DNA from 3 places in the Planococcus sp. ANT_H30 genome. Region 1 is predicted to be linked to each of the others. Evidence: riboswitches for the same ligand, from Rfam matches in the RefSeq annotation. Region 1 holds a riboswitch; each other region holds the start of a gene.

The links. Region 1 has a riboswitch for lysine ahead of FQ085_RS11900 (Na+/H+ antiporter NhaC family protein). Riboswitches for the same ligand answer to the same signal wherever they lie in the genome.
Region 2: it holds a riboswitch for lysine, as region 1 does, so the genes downstream of both, FQ085_RS07515 (aspartate kinase) here and FQ085_RS11900 (Na+/H+ antiporter NhaC family protein) in region 1, are expected to answer to the same signal.
Region 3: it holds a riboswitch for lysine, as region 1 does, so the genes downstream of both, dapA (4-hydroxy-tetrahydrodipicolinate synthase) here and FQ085_RS11900 (Na+/H+ antiporter NhaC family protein) in region 1, are expected to answer to the same signal.

What each region holds. Positions count from the first base shown of each region.
Region 1 is NZ_VOBJ01000005.1:80,237-85,859, forward strand. It holds gene FQ085_RS11895 (sodium-dependent transporter) at 1-600, opposite strand, end outside; gene FQ085_RS11900 (Na+/H+ antiporter NhaC family protein) at 795-2,369, opposite strand; lysine riboswitch at 2,479-2,659, opposite strand; gene FQ085_RS11905 (bifunctional metallophosphatase/5'-nucleotidase) at 2,731-4,074, opposite strand; gene FQ085_RS11910 (sulfite exporter TauE/SafE family protein) at 4,087-4,914, opposite strand; gene FQ085_RS11915 (DUF72 domain-containing protein) at 4,914-5,623, opposite strand, start outside.
Region 2 is NZ_VOBJ01000002.1:320,225-325,847, forward strand. It holds gene sdhA (succinate dehydrogenase flavoprotein subunit) at 1-1,671, opposite strand, end outside; gene FQ085_RS07510 (succinate dehydrogenase cytochrome b558 subunit) at 1,717-2,331, opposite strand; gene FQ085_RS07515 (aspartate kinase) at 2,717-3,946, opposite strand; lysine riboswitch at 4,073-4,247, opposite strand; gene uvrC (excinuclease ABC subunit UvrC) at 4,295-5,623, opposite strand, start outside.
Region 3 is NZ_VOBJ01000001.1:1,126,030-1,131,652, reverse strand. It holds gene FQ085_RS05330 (GGDEF domain-containing protein) at 1-188, shown strand, start outside; gene FQ085_RS05325 (STAS domain-containing protein) at 322-1,161, shown strand; gene dapA (4-hydroxy-tetrahydrodipicolinate synthase) at 1,210-2,100, opposite strand; lysine riboswitch at 2,228-2,406, opposite strand; gene FQ085_RS05315 (class I SAM-dependent methyltransferase) at 2,512-3,123, shown strand; gene ypfJ (KPN_02809 family neutral zinc metallopeptidase) at 3,181-4,026, shown strand; gene FQ085_RS05305 (TraB/GumN family protein) at 4,170-5,336, shown strand; gene FQ085_RS05300 (hypothetical protein) at 5,458-5,623, shown strand, end outside.

The DNA.
Region 1 (5,623 bases):
TGCCCCGTCCAGTGTAACTGCACGAATAACTACTGCCAAGAAAATGACGACTAAAGTTGGAATGAAAATCCGGTTAGCCACTTCAATTCCTTTTTTCACTCCTGCAAGCAAAATTCCGAGTGTAATGACCCAGACCAGCACTAGAGGAATAAATACGCCCCAAACAATTCCACCTGTTTGCCCTGGGCTAACTGTCAGTTGCAAAAATTCATTGAATAAGAAATCTTGTGTATCTGTGCCCCATGCCTGATTGATTGAAAATATAGTATAGCGCATTGCCCAAGCGATAATAACGGCATAGTACACAGATATAATGAAGGACACAAATACTGCCCACCAACCAAGCCATTCTAGTTTTTTACCACCCATTCTAAAGAATGATAATGGTGCAGAACCTCGGTACTTATGACCAATCGTAAATTCAAGGATTAAAATTGGTATACCGGCAGTTAATAATGCAAATAGATATGGTATGAAAAAGGCACCCCCACCATTTTCAAAGGCAACATACGGAAAACGCCAAATGTTACCTAAACCTACTGCAGAGCCGACAGCTGCCATGATAAAGCCGGCACGTGTACCCCATTGCGAACGTTCCATCACTCTTCCCCCTCTGTATTCCCATTCTATTTACATAAAAATAGGAATTTTGTTTGTTTTCAGATTATTAACTAATCTAAAAATAGTATACCGAGAGAGCGCTTTAATGTAAAGACGATTTCACAATATAATTTAAAAAAACTATTGCGGCAAAAGTAAAAAGGCAGAGAAATAGCTTCTCTGCCTTGATTTCATTATATATTTTGTTGTTTTTCAATAATAGTTGTTCGTTGTGACCAGACAACAAAGAGAACGGCTAACACGGCTAAGACTACGCCTAACGAAATCAATAGCGAACCAGTGAAACCTATGACAATGTACCCAATTGCAGCGATACCTGCAGCGGTTAACGCATACGGTATCTGAGTTAAGACATGGTCCATATGATTGCTTCCCGCTCCTGTCGAAGACAAGATCGTCGTATCGGAAATCGGTGAACAATGATCACCAAAAACCGCTCCTGCTAACACTGCTGATAACGCTGGCAATAATAAGGATGGGTCAGCCTCAATCATAATTGTACCGGCAATCGGTAATAAGATACCGAAAGACCCCCACGATGTTCCTGTAGAAAAAGCCATAACACCCGCTAACACAAACAGTAAAACGGGAAGAATAGCTGTCGGAACATTGCCTTCAGACACAACGCCTGCTAAATATGCACCCGTTTCAAGTAACCCGATCAAAGAAGTCAGCGACCAAGCAAAAATCAAGATTAGCACTGCACCCATCATTGATTTGATACCTGCCCAAATGCCTTTGCCAATCCAGCCCACATTAGCTGTTTCGTTCTTTTTCATTTGCATAACGTATAAGATAATGGACGTTAATGCGCCTAGCACACCACCTGTTAATAAGGAAGCTGGCACATCTGTATTTTCAAAAATCAACCAAATATCAAATACTTGATCTGCGTTCTGATAGCCCGTCCAAATCATTGCCCCTACTGTACCAACAATCAACAATAAAATTGGTAGTAATAAATCTCTAACATGTCCATGTGAATGAGTTGGAAAATCTTCTTTCATTTCACCTGGAATTGTTTTGTTAGGATCAAAAAGTTGTCCTTCCGTAATCGCAAGCACTTCATGTTTCTTCATTTCACCAAAATCAACATCACGAATAGCAACAAAAAAGACAATAGCTAGAGAAGCGACTACATAAAAGTTCATCGGTGCCATCCACAGGAAAGCTTCTAATGCGGAATATTCAACAAAAGTTTGTCCTGCTAAAATCGTCGCAATAATCCCAATAATTGCAGCTCCCCAACTTGATACGGGAGAAACGACACAAACAGGTGCAGCAGTCGAATCGATAAAGTACGCGAGCTTAGCGCGTGACACTTTATAACGATCAGTAATTGGACGTGCAACTTGTCCTACAGCTAAAGCATTGAAATAGTCATCGATGAAGATCACAATTCCAAGAACTACTGTTAGAACCTTCGCCCCTCTTCGCGACTTGATACGTGTGGAAGCCCATTCAGCGAAAGCATGGCTGCCTCCTGATAAACTAACGAATGCTGTAATAATGCCAAGCAACAACAAGAAAAGAATGATAAAGACGTTGTAAGCGTTGAAACCTTCATCCCAAAAAATAATCGTAAATGATGTTACAAGCTCTTGTAAGGCATCAAGTGGTGCAAACCATGTCAATATTACAGCTGCTGCTACAATACCGGTACCTAGCGACAATAGCACACGACGCGTTAAAAGTACCATAACGATTGCAATAATCGGCGGCAAAATCGAAAAAATCGTATTCTCCATAAAAACTCCTCCTAATTTTTGATGGGTTAAAAATGAGATAAAAAAAGCCGACCTCTCCAATTGGATAAAGTCAGCCTTCTACAATTCGTCTGTGCATTAGAACATCAAACAACCCTGTAGCTCCCCATTTAAGCTGTTGCTCAAATGACAGTGACATTCTTATTTAGAATGACCCCAATCCATCTTCTTAGACCTAGAAAATCGATTTCGGCAAAACTTCCTTTCAGATGCGTTCAACGCGGTCAAACTCGCGCATCTTACTGATCAGTCCTGCAGCCTCTACCCACCAATATATATTTCTTTATTAGCATAGCCCAAAATCACCATAAAATCAACTGCGTTTATATTCCGAATAGGCCTTCTACTTCAAGGCTTTGCTATGAAAATACTCGCTAAACACATCACGCAGAAACTCTGGCATAAAATATGTCTTAGCCGCTCTTTTCAAGCTTGGAAAAAAGTAGCCAAACGTTAACATGTCTAACGTAACCAATCGGTAAGTTTGATCGTGCACTGCTAGTTGCCCATTGATATAAAACCGGTGATTTATAATTTCCATATTCAAATGAATCATCTTGCCAAACACCGCGCCACGGAATCCCATTCCTTTTAACTCGAGCTGTGGCCATTCTGAGTTCAAAGACTGCAAATAAATCTCCTTTAACTCGGCTCCGCTTAGCTCGACAAGACAAGGGTTGATTGGATGAGGCAGCATTTGATGAAAGTTGTAGCGAGTCATCGCACCTTTTGCCATATCTTCCATAAATATTCCGGCATTAAATAACGCACAATCGGCTTCTGTAAATTCAATCAGCGCTTGTCCAAACAAAGTTGCCAGCTCTGAATCTTTAAACCACTCTGCTTTTAGCGTCTTGTCGCTATGAAAAACTAACTCGTTCATTTGTATTTTTCCCTGCTCGATTAGCCGTTCATCAAATCCTTCTTGTTCTTCGCGTAACCGAGACACTTCAACGAGTTGCGCAGTGGTTTTTTCAAATGCTTCTGCTACAGCAATATGACCAACGTAAACACCGAATTTTCCTGCAGCACCTAGCAAAGTGTCCCCTTGCCATTTGCCTTCATGAAAAACATGATGCGTATGTGCCCCCAAAATAATATTGATTTGTGGACAAAGATCCGCCAATAACTCGTCTTCTTTAATGCCAAGATGTGATAAGCAAATAATTAAATCCGTGTGTTCTTCAATTTCTTTTACTGCTTGAATAATAGATTCTTTGGCATCTGTAAGTCGCCAACCCAGTTTATGATAAAAAGGCGTAAACTCTGCGGTTGCACCCACTAATCCAATCCGTTTTCCGTTTGTTGTACGGATAATATGATAGGGCTTAGCCCATTGAGGTCGATTGCCACGCAAATCAAATAAATTTGACACCACCACTTTAAAATCGGCTTGAACATACAAATCAGCAAGCTCTTCTTTTGACAGTGTAATGCCTTCGTTATTGCCAATCGTCACAGCATCGTATTGCGCTTCGTTTAGTAATTGCACATTGCCTTTGCCTGCTGTGCCTTCTGTATAAGGATGCGAACGATCAACATGGTCACCAATATCTAAAATAAGACAGACGTCGCCTTCTTCTTCGTGCCATCTTTTTCGTTCAGCTAAAAACGATTTAATCTGTGGCCAATTTGTAAAATGGCTATGCAAATCATTTGTATGATAAATATGAATAGTTTCACTCATGAAAACACCTCTTTAAGAACTAAATATTCCTTCATAAATCGATCGCAACCCGAGAATCAAAAGGACAATACGCAAAATGGTCACCAGCATTTCCGAATTCAGGCGCTTGTTTAACTTCGCACCTATTTTCGCACCCATGTATGCACCTGGAACAACGGCTAGCGTATAAATCCATGGCACGTTTCCTAATGAGATATGGGTAACGGAGTTGACAAGTGCTGATAAAAACACCATAAACATAGACGTCCCAATGGCTACATGTGGTGGGAATAAGAACAATAAAATCATCGCAGGCACGATAATTGAGCCACCACCGATACCGAACAACCCTGAAGCCACTCCAACAAAAAAAGTTAATAACAAGGCAAACCAAATTGGATAACCATAAATATATTCTTTATTTTGATTGTCTATAAACGTTGTTTTACGACCGTTGTCCACGAACCAGCGAACCGCTTTGAGCCGGTCGCGCAACAGTAAAAGCAGCGATAGAAAAACGAGAAGAATTCCGAAATACAGATTGAATGACGGCAAATCCAAGTTTTTATTAACAAAAGCACCAATGATTGTACCGGGTGCACTTCCTGCAAAGAAAATAAGTCCGCTTTTATAATCGACTGTTCGAACTTTCATATAAGCTAAAGTTGAAGACAAGCCTGTGAAAATCATCATGATGACTGATAAGCCAACAATTTTCTGAGGCGAAAGGTCCGGAAAAAACGCAAAACTGGTGCCTAGAAAAAGTAAAGCTGGAACCAGTATAACGCCACCACCAAGCCCTATCAATGCACCCACTATGCCAGAAGCCACTCCGACAAGTGCCATAACGATAAAAACCATTAAAATCCTCCTTCAAATAAATCCATTTGCTTTGGTGAAAGCCCGTCAAATGATAAATCATTCATATTCTGGAACTCTTTAGCGTCACCTGCTGCATGGCCTCCTGAGTTATTATTAAAAATCACGTAGACCGTTTCTGCTGTTTGCGCCAATAGGTTTACAGCACGACTGATTTCGCCCAGTTCTTCTTTATTATAATCATAGAGATAACGAACTTCCCGCCAGTTTTGTCCATGCCCTGGATTTAGCCAGCCATGAACATTGCGACCGTGAATACGAAGTAGCACTTTGTCTGTTCTTGAAGAAATTGGAACCAGTGGAATTGAGCCATCTCCTGCCTGCGGTTCGTCACACACTGTGTGAATCAACTGATTATCCCGTAAGAAGTCCACGGTTTTTTCACTCATCCCATTGGCATACCAGGATTGATGACGAAATTCGATTGCCAGATCAAATTCTTTTAAACGCCCGGTAATCTCTCGAAGTTGATCGACATTGTCTTTTTGGCAATCAAACCACGGCGGAAACTGAAGCAGTACCATTGCCAGTTTCCCAGCTTCTTTTAATGGGCGAATGGATTTTTTAAACGCTTCAAACATGTCATCGCGTGAGTCAAATGGATTTTCTCCACGCAGATGTCCTGTCATTCCTTGATAAGCTTTTACTACAAACTGAAACGGCTCTGGCGTTTCTTCCATCCACTTCCGAA
Region 2 (5,623 bases), on a different contig from region 1:
ATCAAAGCCATTAAATTTAGCCATCGTTGTTTTCAAGAATTCCTCGTCATTACGTTCCGGGAAATCCGGTTTGTAATGAGCTCCGCGACTTTCGTTGCGCATAAGCGCTCCGATTGTGATTGCTCGAGCTAAATGAAGCATATTGCGCAATTGACGTGTAAACATCGCGCCTTGGTTACTCCAAAGTTGCGTATCTGTAATGCTAATCTGATTGAAACGTTCAAGAAGTTCTTGGATTTTCTCATCCGTCTTCTGTAAACGATCATTATAGCGCACAACGGTTACGTTATCTGTCATCCACTCGCCTAATTCTTTGTGCAGAACGTAAGCGTTTTCTGTACCATTCAATGCCAAAATTTCTTCCCATTTGCGTTGCTCCTCAGCTTCATGCTGATCATAGATCACTGAAGGAAGGTCTTCCGCAAGAACCGCCAAGCCATTTACGTATTCAATAGCATTCGGTCCTGCGACCATACCACCATAAATCGCTGACAGCAAGGAGTTCGCACCTAAACGGTTACCCCCATGCTGAGAATAATCACATTCGCCTGCTGCTAAAACGCCCGGAATGCTTGTCATTTGATGATCATCTACCCATAGTCCGCCCATTGAGTAATGAACAGCTGGGAAAATTTTCATCGGTACTTTACGAGGATCATCACCTGTGAATTTCTCATAGATTTCGATGATTCCGCCCAACTTGATGTCAAGCTCTTTCGGGTCTTTATGAGAAAGATCCAAGTACACCATATTCTCGCCATTAATGCCGAGTTTTTGGTTGACACACACATCAAAAATTTCACGCGTTGCAATATCACGCGGTACTAGGTTTCCGTATGCTGGATACTTTTCTTCAAGGAAATACCAAGGCTTGCCGTCTTTGTAAGTCCAAATACGTCCACCTTCTCCACGAGCCGATTCTGACATTAAGCGCAGTTTATCGTCTCCTGGAATCGCTGTAGGGTGAATTTGGATAAATTCGCCGTTTGCGTAATAAGCTCCTTGTTGATAAACGATAGAAGCCGCTGAACCTGTATTAATAACAGAGTTCGTCGATTTCCCAAAAATAATTCCCGGTCCGCCAGTTGCCATAATAACAGCATCCGCACGGAACGATTTAATTTCCATGGTCGTCATGTTTTGAGCTGTGATCCCTTTACCAACGCCTTGCTCATCAAGAACAAGACCGAGGAATTCCCAACCTTCATATTTCGTGATCAGTCCAGCCACTTCATAGCGACGAACTTGCTCATCTAGTGCATATAATAGTTGTTGACCCGTTGTAGCACCAGCAAACGCTGTTCTGTGGTACATTGTTCCACCAAAACGACGGAAGTCCAATAGACCTTCTGGCGTACGGTTAAACATAACGCCCATCCGATCGAACATCCGAATAATTCCAGGTGCCGCATCTGCCATTGCTTTCACGGGACGCTGGTTCGCTAGGAAGTCTCCACCGTAAACGGTATCATCAAAGTGGATGTCTGGAGAATCCCCTTCACCTTTTGTATTAACCGCTCCGTTGATCCCGCCTTGTGCACATACTGAGTGGGACCGCTTAACTGGAACGATTGAGAATAAATCAGCGGGAGAGCCTGCTTCTGCAACTTTAATTGCTGCCATTAAGCCAGCAAGGCCACCACCGACGATTGTAATTTTGCCCTTCGCCATGTTAGTATTCACTCCTCTTTTAGTTCACCAATGATTGAAACATTCTTAAACGAATGCAAACAATGCTCTGATACCAATAACCGATAACACAATAAATACTAGAAGTGTGAAATAAGTTGCGTTTTTTTGTGCTGCTGCAGATTGTGTAATTCCCCAAGTAACAAGGAACGACCAAAGTCCATTTGCAAAGTGGAAAGTTGCTGCCACTACACCAACAATGTAGAATGCCATCATCCAAGGATTGTCTAAGATGTTTGCCATCATGTTAAAGTCAGCTTCAGCAGCTGCTCCGATTGCAACTTGGAATCTTGTTTCAAAGATGTGCCAAGCGATAAAGACTACTAGGAAGACTCCTGTATAGCGCTGTGCAACAAACAACATATTGCGCATATAGCTATAATGCCCAGGATTGTTCTTCGCAGTAAACGCTATGTATAGGCCGTAGAACGCATGATACAAAATCGGCAGGTAAATGACAAAGATCTCCAGGAAAATGACGAATGGAAGATGTGCCAAAAAGTAAGATGCCTTGTTGAATGCCTCTTCCCCCTGTGTAGCAAAATGGTTGACAATTAGGTGCTGCGTTAAGAATATACCGATAGGAATAATTCCCAACAATGAGTGCAGCCTACGCATAAAAAATTCACGATTGTTATCCAAAATTTTACCCCCCTCAAAACATTAATTGGTAGCGTCCAAGACAGACGTTTCGTATGACTGTACCTGAAGCCACGCACCATCATGATACAATAATATGACATATTTATTGTACTCCCCCCCTCAAGGAGCGTCAAGGCAACATAACTCCTTTAAACCGATAGCGCTTATGGATTTCGCAGGCGATTACCTTCTATCTAGAGGAAATGTATCGAAATAGAATCGATTTAACAGCATTCCGGAAAAAAGCGATTCTCTAATTGAGAATCGCTCCTTCCGACTATTCTAGTACAAACCACTGTGTAGACATCATTACTATATTAGCATTGAGAATTTGAACATTTTGTGAATTTTTTCACTAGCTTTTATCACATAAAGAATTCATTATTTATGAGTGGACTTCTACCGCAGCCAATCCGTACGCTGCATGTAAAGCATTCGCTGATTTGTTCATATCTACTTCTGGTACAACGACTGAAATTTTTATTTCAGAGGTACTAACCATCTTCACCGGAACTTCTTCGCTTCTTAAAATATCGAACATCCGAGCTGCGACTCCAGGATTCGATACCATCCCTGAACCTACAATCGACACTTTCGATAAGCCGACTTCTACATTCAGTGTCAGAAAACCAATGGCATCTTGTGCTTCCGTTAAAACTCGGCGTGTTTCTTCAAGGCTTTCCTGGCTAATAGAAAAAGAGACAGACGGTGGAAATTCATCACTGATGCTTTGAACAATAATATCCACATCAATGTGATTTTCAGCAAGCTTTGTAAAAATAGTAGCAAGAGATCCGTTGAATGGCTTTTTGTAACTCACAGTTACGCGCGCTATTCCTGGTTCGAATGCCACACCTCTAACGATTAAATTTTTCTCCACAGTGATCACCTCTTGTATGATTGTGCCAGGCTCGTCTGAATAACTTGCTCTGACAGATAATGGGACGTTATTGTTTTTTGCGAATTCGACCGCTCTCGGATGTAGTACGCCCGCTCCGAGATTAGCAAGTTCCAACATTTCATCATAAGAAATTTGTTGTAACTTGCGTGCACCTGTTACATACCGTGGATCTGACGTATAGACACCGTTAACATCTGTATAAATCTCACATTTTTCCGCTTTTAGTGCTGCAGCAAGCGCAACGGCAGTCGTATCCGATCCACCGCGACCAAGGGTTGTAATATTACCAATTGTATCCACTCCTTGAAAACCGGCAACCACACAAAGATAACCATTTTCCAACACACGTTCAAGACGTTCTGTATTTATTTTAATGATGCGTGCATTACGTGGTACGGATTCTGTTTCAATTCCTGCCTGCCATCCAGTAAAAGATAGAGCTTCATGACCCAGTTTCTTGAAAGCCATCGCCAATAACGAAATCGTAATTTGCTCACCTGTTGCCAGTAACATATCCATTTCTCGCTTTGGCGGTTCCGCTGATATTTCTCCCGCTAATCCGAGCAACGTATCAGTTGTCTTACCCATCGCCGAAACAACAATGACTACGCGTTTGCCTGCTTGTTTTTCACGAATAGCTCGTTTGGCAACTCCGATAATTTTTTCTGGAGTCGCGACAGAAGTTCCTCCAAATTTCATGACGATCGTTTTCATTCCATCCACTCCCACATTTAGTATGTGGCCCTCAAAATGACTAGCGATCATGCCACTAGACACAAAAAAAGGTAGCTCCCCGCAACCGCGGGAAACTACCTCTTATCATGTACGAAAAAAACGTCCATGTGAGATAGCCCTCCAGAGATTGACTCTGACAGCTCTGCACTTGTTAAATGCAGAACCAGCATGCGTAATAGCAGTCATACGCACACTTCGGCGACCATCCCTTTCACCATCCTTCGTAGATTCTGCAAATCTCCAGATGCTTACTATTGACGTTCGCGCCTCTATCATCACTTTTCCAAGTGATTTACTTATTCTTACTTATTCTTCTACGATACCATGTTACGACTCGCTTGGCAATGTGCCTTGTTTAAAATGCTGTTCAATAGAGATTGCTAGCGCTTCTGGCATTCCTGCCTCTTGGATTTGTTCTACTGATGCTTCTTTGATTTTTTTAACAGAACCAAAATGTTTCAGTAGCTGTTGCTTACGTTTGGGGCCAACCCCTTCAAGCCCATCAAGTGCTGATTGAATTGAATTTTTTCCACGTAACTGACGGTGAAACGTAATAACAAAACGGTGGACTTCGTCTTGAATCCGTTGAAGCAAGTAAAAAGCTTCACTCGTCCGTTTTAGTGGCACAATTTCAGCAGGTGAACCATACAGCAATTGAGAAGTTTGGTGCTTAGCGTCTTTTGCTAGACCCGCAATTGGGATAGATAAACCGAGTTCATCTTCTAAAATTTCACGTGCCGACTCCATTTGTCCTTTTCCTCCATCAATAACAATCAGGTCAGGTAAAGGTAAACCGTCCTTCAATACACGTGAATAACGTCGACGGATAACTTCTCGCATCGCCGCGTAATCATCCGGCTTTGACGCATTCCGAGTCTTGTATTTGCGGTAGTCTTTTTTAGAAGGCTTGCCATCAATAAACGTAATCATTGCAGATACTGCATCAGCGCCTTGAATATGCGAGTTATCAAAAGCTTCGATGCGAAGAGGCACTTCAATATTCATCGCCTCACCCAAATCTGTACACGCGCCAATGGTTCGTTCTTCTTGTCGTTCTAACAATTGGAATTTTTCTTTAATGGCCACTTCCGCATTTTTCTTAGCAAGTGCCACCAGCTCTTTTTTCTTGCCTCGTTGTGGAACGAGTACACGAACGCCTAGCCATTCTTTTAACATATCCGGATCATCCGCTTCAGGAATTAAAATTTCACTCGGTTTCACATGGTTGGCTTTTTCATAAAATTGCCCGAGATACGTTAAAAATTCCTCTTCCGGATCGCGGTACAAGGGGAAAAGCGATACGTCTCGTTCAATTAGTTTGCCTTGTCGCACAAAAAAGACTTGCACACACATCCAGCCTTTATCAACAGCATACGCAAAAACGTCGCGATTGGTAAAATCATTCATCGCCATTTTTTGTTTTTCCATCACCGTTTCAATCATATTAATTTGATCACGGTATTCTTTTGCGCGTTCAAATTCCAGATTTTCTGCCGCTTCCGACATTTTTGCGACCAATTGCACTTTAACTTCACGGAATCCACCGTTTAAAAACTTTGTAATGCCATCAATCATCTCTTGATAGGTTTCTTTTTCAACCGGTTTAACACACGGTGCTAAACATTGACCTAAATGATAATACAGACATACTCGGTC
Region 3 (5,623 bases), on a different contig from region 1:
TAGCTATGGCTGACTCTTTGTGTAAGCACATAGAAGCTGCTGACTGGATGCATGTACCCATCACGGTAAGTATCGGTGTCGCCGTTTATGCGCTTGGAGACGAAGTAGGAAGCTTGCTATCCAGAGCTGACAGTTTTCTGTACAAAGCAAAAGCTAATGGAAGAAATTGTGTCTTTGGCAATGAATAAAGAACTACCTTTAACATCCGTCTTTAAAAAACGGATGTTTATTTATTGGGAGAAATAGGGAACTGGACTCATTGCAACCATTCATTTAACAGCTATAATTAGCGTACAAAATATCTTTGCCTCTGGAGGACTTATGGAAAAAGAGAATCGGTTATTGGGGGAACGCGTGTCGGCAGATAGAGAATTGATCGCACAATTGATCCATGAAGAAGTCAGCGCGAATCTTCAGGCTGAGCAGTTGCAAATGACGAAAGCCTTCATTGAAGTTGTAAATAACATTCGAACTGATTTTGTGGATTTGATCGGACAATCCATTAGCAATAGTTACAATATTCAAGAGGTCTATGCGAAGATTCAACGATGGGGAGAAAAAACAGGTGATTTTTTTCTTGAAAACAATCGATCGCTAGAAGACGCACTTGCCGAAGTTTCTTTATTTCGAAAACACATCGGAACAGTCATCAAAACAGAAGCCCTTCACAAGAAGATTAACATTCAAATTCTTTTTGATAGTATGGAGACCTTTCATTCGTTACTGGATTATGCAGCTGTTTCCTATACAGAAGCCTACACAGTTTCATATCGACGAAAATTGAACTGCGCAAGAAAAGAATTTCTTGAACTTTCCTCACCCGTTGTCCCGGTCAGTGATCAGATTGCCGTTTTACCACTAGTGGGTAGCATTGAAATGGACCGAGCTCGCTATATACTGGAGAAAACCTTACTAGCAGCAAATCAACTAAAAATTACGGTATTGATTGTAGATTTGTCAGGTGTCGTGAGAGTCGACTCAATCGTTGCAGAACAAATTATTAAAATCATCCAGTCGCTAAAGCTCGTAGGTATACGCTCGGTTCTCACGGGAATCCGTCCAGAAATTGCAGCGATGCTTATTGGTATTGGAGTTGATTTAAAAGACATTGAAATTGGTGGCAGCCTGAAACGTGTCTTACATCAGATGAATGTCACTTAACTAAAAAAACGCTGAAGTTCCTAGACTTCAGCGTTTTTTTTTAGTTAGTCAATTTGTTACTGCTTCTGAATGCAGACTGGGTAAAGACTTGTGTAACGTCAGGGTTTCTTCGTCAGTCAGTGCAATCATTGGTAACCGAACGCCCCCAGTCGAAACACCTGTCATGTGCAGTGCTGCTTTGATTGGAGATGGATTTGGCGCAGCGAACAATGCTTTCATTGTTGGCAATAACCGTCTATGAATAGCTGCTGCTGTTTTCACATCACCTGTTTTAAAACTCGTAATCATGTCTTGCATATCGTTGCCGATAATATGTGCAGCAACCGAAACGATGCCCGCACCACCGATAGACAGCATCGGTAAAGTCAGACTGTCATCGCCGCTATAGACAGTAAAAGATTCAGCTGTGTGTTCAATAATTTCTGAAGCAGCATCCAAATCACCGCTCGCTTCTTTAATAGAAACGATATTGTTAATTTGAGACAAGCGGATGACGGTTTCTGGAAGCAAGTTAACGACGCTACGTCCTGGAATGTTATAGAGCATGACAGGTAGATGAGTCGACTCCGCAATGGCTTGGAAATGTTGGAACATGCCTTCTTGTGAAGGTTTATTGTAATAAGGCGTAACTAGCATAATGCCATCTACGCCGACTTTCTCTGCTTGTTGAGTCAAAGAAATCGATGCCCGCGTATTGTTCGAGCCGGTTCCTGCGATGACCGGAATCCGTCCGGCAACAGTGTTGACGGTAAACTCGAACAATTCTACTTTTTCCTCTATCGATAAAGTTGGCGATTCGCCTGTGGTTCCTGCGACGACAAGACCGTCAGATCCATTAGCAATCAAGTGCTCGATTAAGTTTTGCGTTGCCGGAAAATCAATTTCCTCGTATTGGTCGAATGGTGTTACCATTGCTGTAATTACTTGGCCGAAATTCATACAGAACACACCCTTTTCTAATTTTTTTCGAAGCTTAGAGGTGAGAGGCCAGTCAGGAACAAACAAAAAAGCAGCAACAGGAGGTCCTGTTGCTGCAGTAGAAACAATGTTTACCATTTGCTCCTGTGCATCAGATAGCCCTCCATATAGTTTCCTATATGACAGTCCTGCATTTATTAAATGCAGACCCAGCGCACGGAAATGTGAGATCTCCGCCACTTCGGCAAATCCCCCTTTCGGCAAACGTCAACGGATCTCATCATCCTCGTTTTGCGTACTAATGGTTTTTGCGCCTCTATCCTACTCTTGTAAAAACAAGAGCAAGAAATATTGAATTAGCTGTACTATAACAAATGTTTCTATTAATTGCAAGATGAAGAACGTAAAAAATTATAGCCGAGGAGAGATAGAATGAGTGAGCAAGCCTATGACCAACTGCTAGTGATTGCAACAACAGGAAACCAGCAAGGATTTAACGCCTCTTTGCATCATAATCGTTATGAGCCTACACCTTACGATTTACTCGACAAATTGTTTGAGCATTATAGCCTGTCTCCTGAAGATTGTATCGTTGATGTTGGTTGTGGAAAAGGGCGCTTGAATTTTTATGTGCATCATTTTTTTGGTGTAAAAAGTGTAGGCATCGAAATGAATCCGACATTTTACACAGAAGCCCTCGAAAATAAAAAACAGTACGCGAAAAAGCACAAAGGTGCAGAGTTTCACATTAACTTTTGTAATTGCTTAGCTCAGAAATACCCAGTTACAGCAGACGATACCGTATTCTATTTCTTTAACCCTTTTTCAGTGGCGATATTCATCGCATTTGTGAATAAAATTTTAGCTTCAGTCGAAAAATCTCCACGGACGGTAGACGTGATTTTGTTTTTTGCCTCTCAAGATTACAGTGATTATCTGGAAACTAACGGAGTTTTTCAGCTAATAGAAGAAATTCAATTGTCGGATTTCCATAAAGATCCGCGCGAACGATTTTTAATTTATCGATTGTCTAAAATGGATTAGAACTAGTGCTCTAAAGGGTATGTTTACAGTAAAACAATTGTGAAACGAGGGACCCCTATGGAATGGAAAGGTAGAAAAGCCAGTAGAAACGTTGAAGATAGGCGAGGGAAAGGTGGAGCGCTAGTAGCAGGAGGCGGCATCGGCGGTATTTTAATTGTGTTATTAGTGGCTTTTTTAGGAGGCGACCCAGGTGTCATTCTTGATCAATTGGGTGGATCCTCAGGAACGACTTCAAACCAGTCTTACGAATCAACTCCACAAGAAGAAGAATTGGCTGAATTTGTGTCAGTCGTTCTAGCGGATACGGAACAAGTTTGGACAGAAGTTTTTAAAGAAGAAGGCATGGAATATGTTGAGCCGACACTCGTTTTGTATAGTGGCAGCGTCGAGTCTGCCTGTGGAACAGCAGGCGCAGCCGTCGGACCCTTTTATTGTCCAGGCGATTACAAACTTTATATTGATTTGAGTTTTTACAATGACCTACAAACCCAATTTCAAGCACCCGGTGATTTTGCCATGGCGTATGTCGTGGCACACGAAGTTGGACACCACGTTCAAAATCTTCTTGGTGTTATGGAAGACGTGCAGCCACTTCGCAGCCAGCTTAGTGAAGAAGAATACAATAAAGTGCAAGTACGCTTGGAGTTGCAAGCGGATTATTTGTCAGGCGTCTGGGCCCACCATGCGCAAGGTATGGGCTATTTAGAAGAAGGTGACCTAGAAGAAGCATTGACAGCGGCAAGTGCGGTAGGGGATGACACCATTCAACAGCGGTCCCGTGGTTACGTTGTACCTGAGAGTTTTACACACGGTAGTTCCGAACAGCGCCAGCGATGGTTTAAAAAAGGCTTTCAAGCCGGTAATTTAAAAGAAGGCGACACGTTTAATGCAACTGATTTGTGATGGCACCTAAAGTGAAAATCACTTTTAGCATGCAAATAAAAGGGTGCAGCATTGATATTTTTGCTGATGTGATTCATTATATAAAATAGACAGTCTTTTCATTTCGTATGGAAAGAAATATAGCTCTGCGAAGGAAGTACAGCATGTTGGATGACAATATCACACGCCTAGAATACAACGGCAAAGAATTAATCCTAATCGGTACGGCACACGTTTCTAAAGCTAGTGCAGAGCAGGTGAAAGCCGTCATTGAAACCGAGCGACCGGATTCGGTATGCATCGAATTAGATGCGCAGCGCTATGAATCGGTAACTCAAGACAGCAAATGGAAAGAAACCGACATTTTCAAAGTGATCAAAGACAAAAAAGCAAGTTTGTTACTCATGAATTTGGCTATTTCCTCTTTTCAGAACCGTCTTGCAGATCAGTTTGGCATCAAACCTGGACAAGAAATGATTCAAGGGATTGCTTCTGCTAAAGAAACTGGCGCAGAATTGGTACTCGCTGACCGCAATATTCAAGTAACGTTTTCGCGCATTTGGGGCAATATCGGTTTTATGGGGAAAGCGCAATTGCTGACTTCCGTATTCTTTAGTATTTTCAGCAAAGAGACGATCTCAGAAGAAGATTTGGAAAAGATGAAGTCACAGGATACCCTCAACGCGGTAATGAATGATTTTACTCAATCTTTCCCTAAACTGAAAGAGCCGCTCATTGACGAACGAGACCAATATTTGGCGCAAAAAATTAAAGAAGCTCCTGGTCAAAAAATTGTCGCGGTTCTTGGTGCAGCGCATGTTCCAGGAATCATTAAAGAAGTCCACAACGAACACGATTTGGAAGAACTGTCAAAAGTTCCGGCCAAATCAAAGTGGCCGAAAGTTATCGGTTGGGCGATTCCCTTAGCATTGGTCGCTATGATTGCCATCACGTTTATGAATAACCCTGCGGCTGGTCTCGACCAAACGATTAGCTGGATCCTTTGGACCGCATGTCTTGGGGCAATAGGCGCTGCTGTAGCTTTCGGTCATCCATTAGCAATTCTCACTGCTTTTGTCGGGGGTCCGATCGGTGCACTACATCCATTGTTAGCGGCAGGCTGGTTTTCAGGACTTGCACAAGCCTATGTTCGTCGCCCGAACGTTGGGGATTTCCAAACCTTATCGAAGGACGTGTTTACGCTTAAAGGCTTTTGGGACAATAAAGTTACGCGTGTTCTACTAGTTGTGGTGTTAACAAATTTGGGTACGGCAGCAGGCAATGTAATTGGTGGATTAGACGTTATTCGTTTGTTTTTCCAAAACCTATAAGTAGATTTCCTACCGGACGGCGAAACTTTGCTGTCCGTTTTTTTGTTTTTCTATTGTTGCTGATAGTTTAAGAACGGGTATATATAACAAAAGACCATTAGAAATAAGGAGGCGCATGGAGATGAGCTTTTTTCTAGTAGGCATTTTACTGTGGTCGTTGGTCATTTTGTCCGTCGTGTTGGCAATAATTGGTTTCTGGAGGGGTTCATGGCAAGCGTTAGCCTGGAGCGGAATTGCTTTGCTTCCACCGATGCTACTTATTTATATGGGGGGAGATGGCGTTTGGT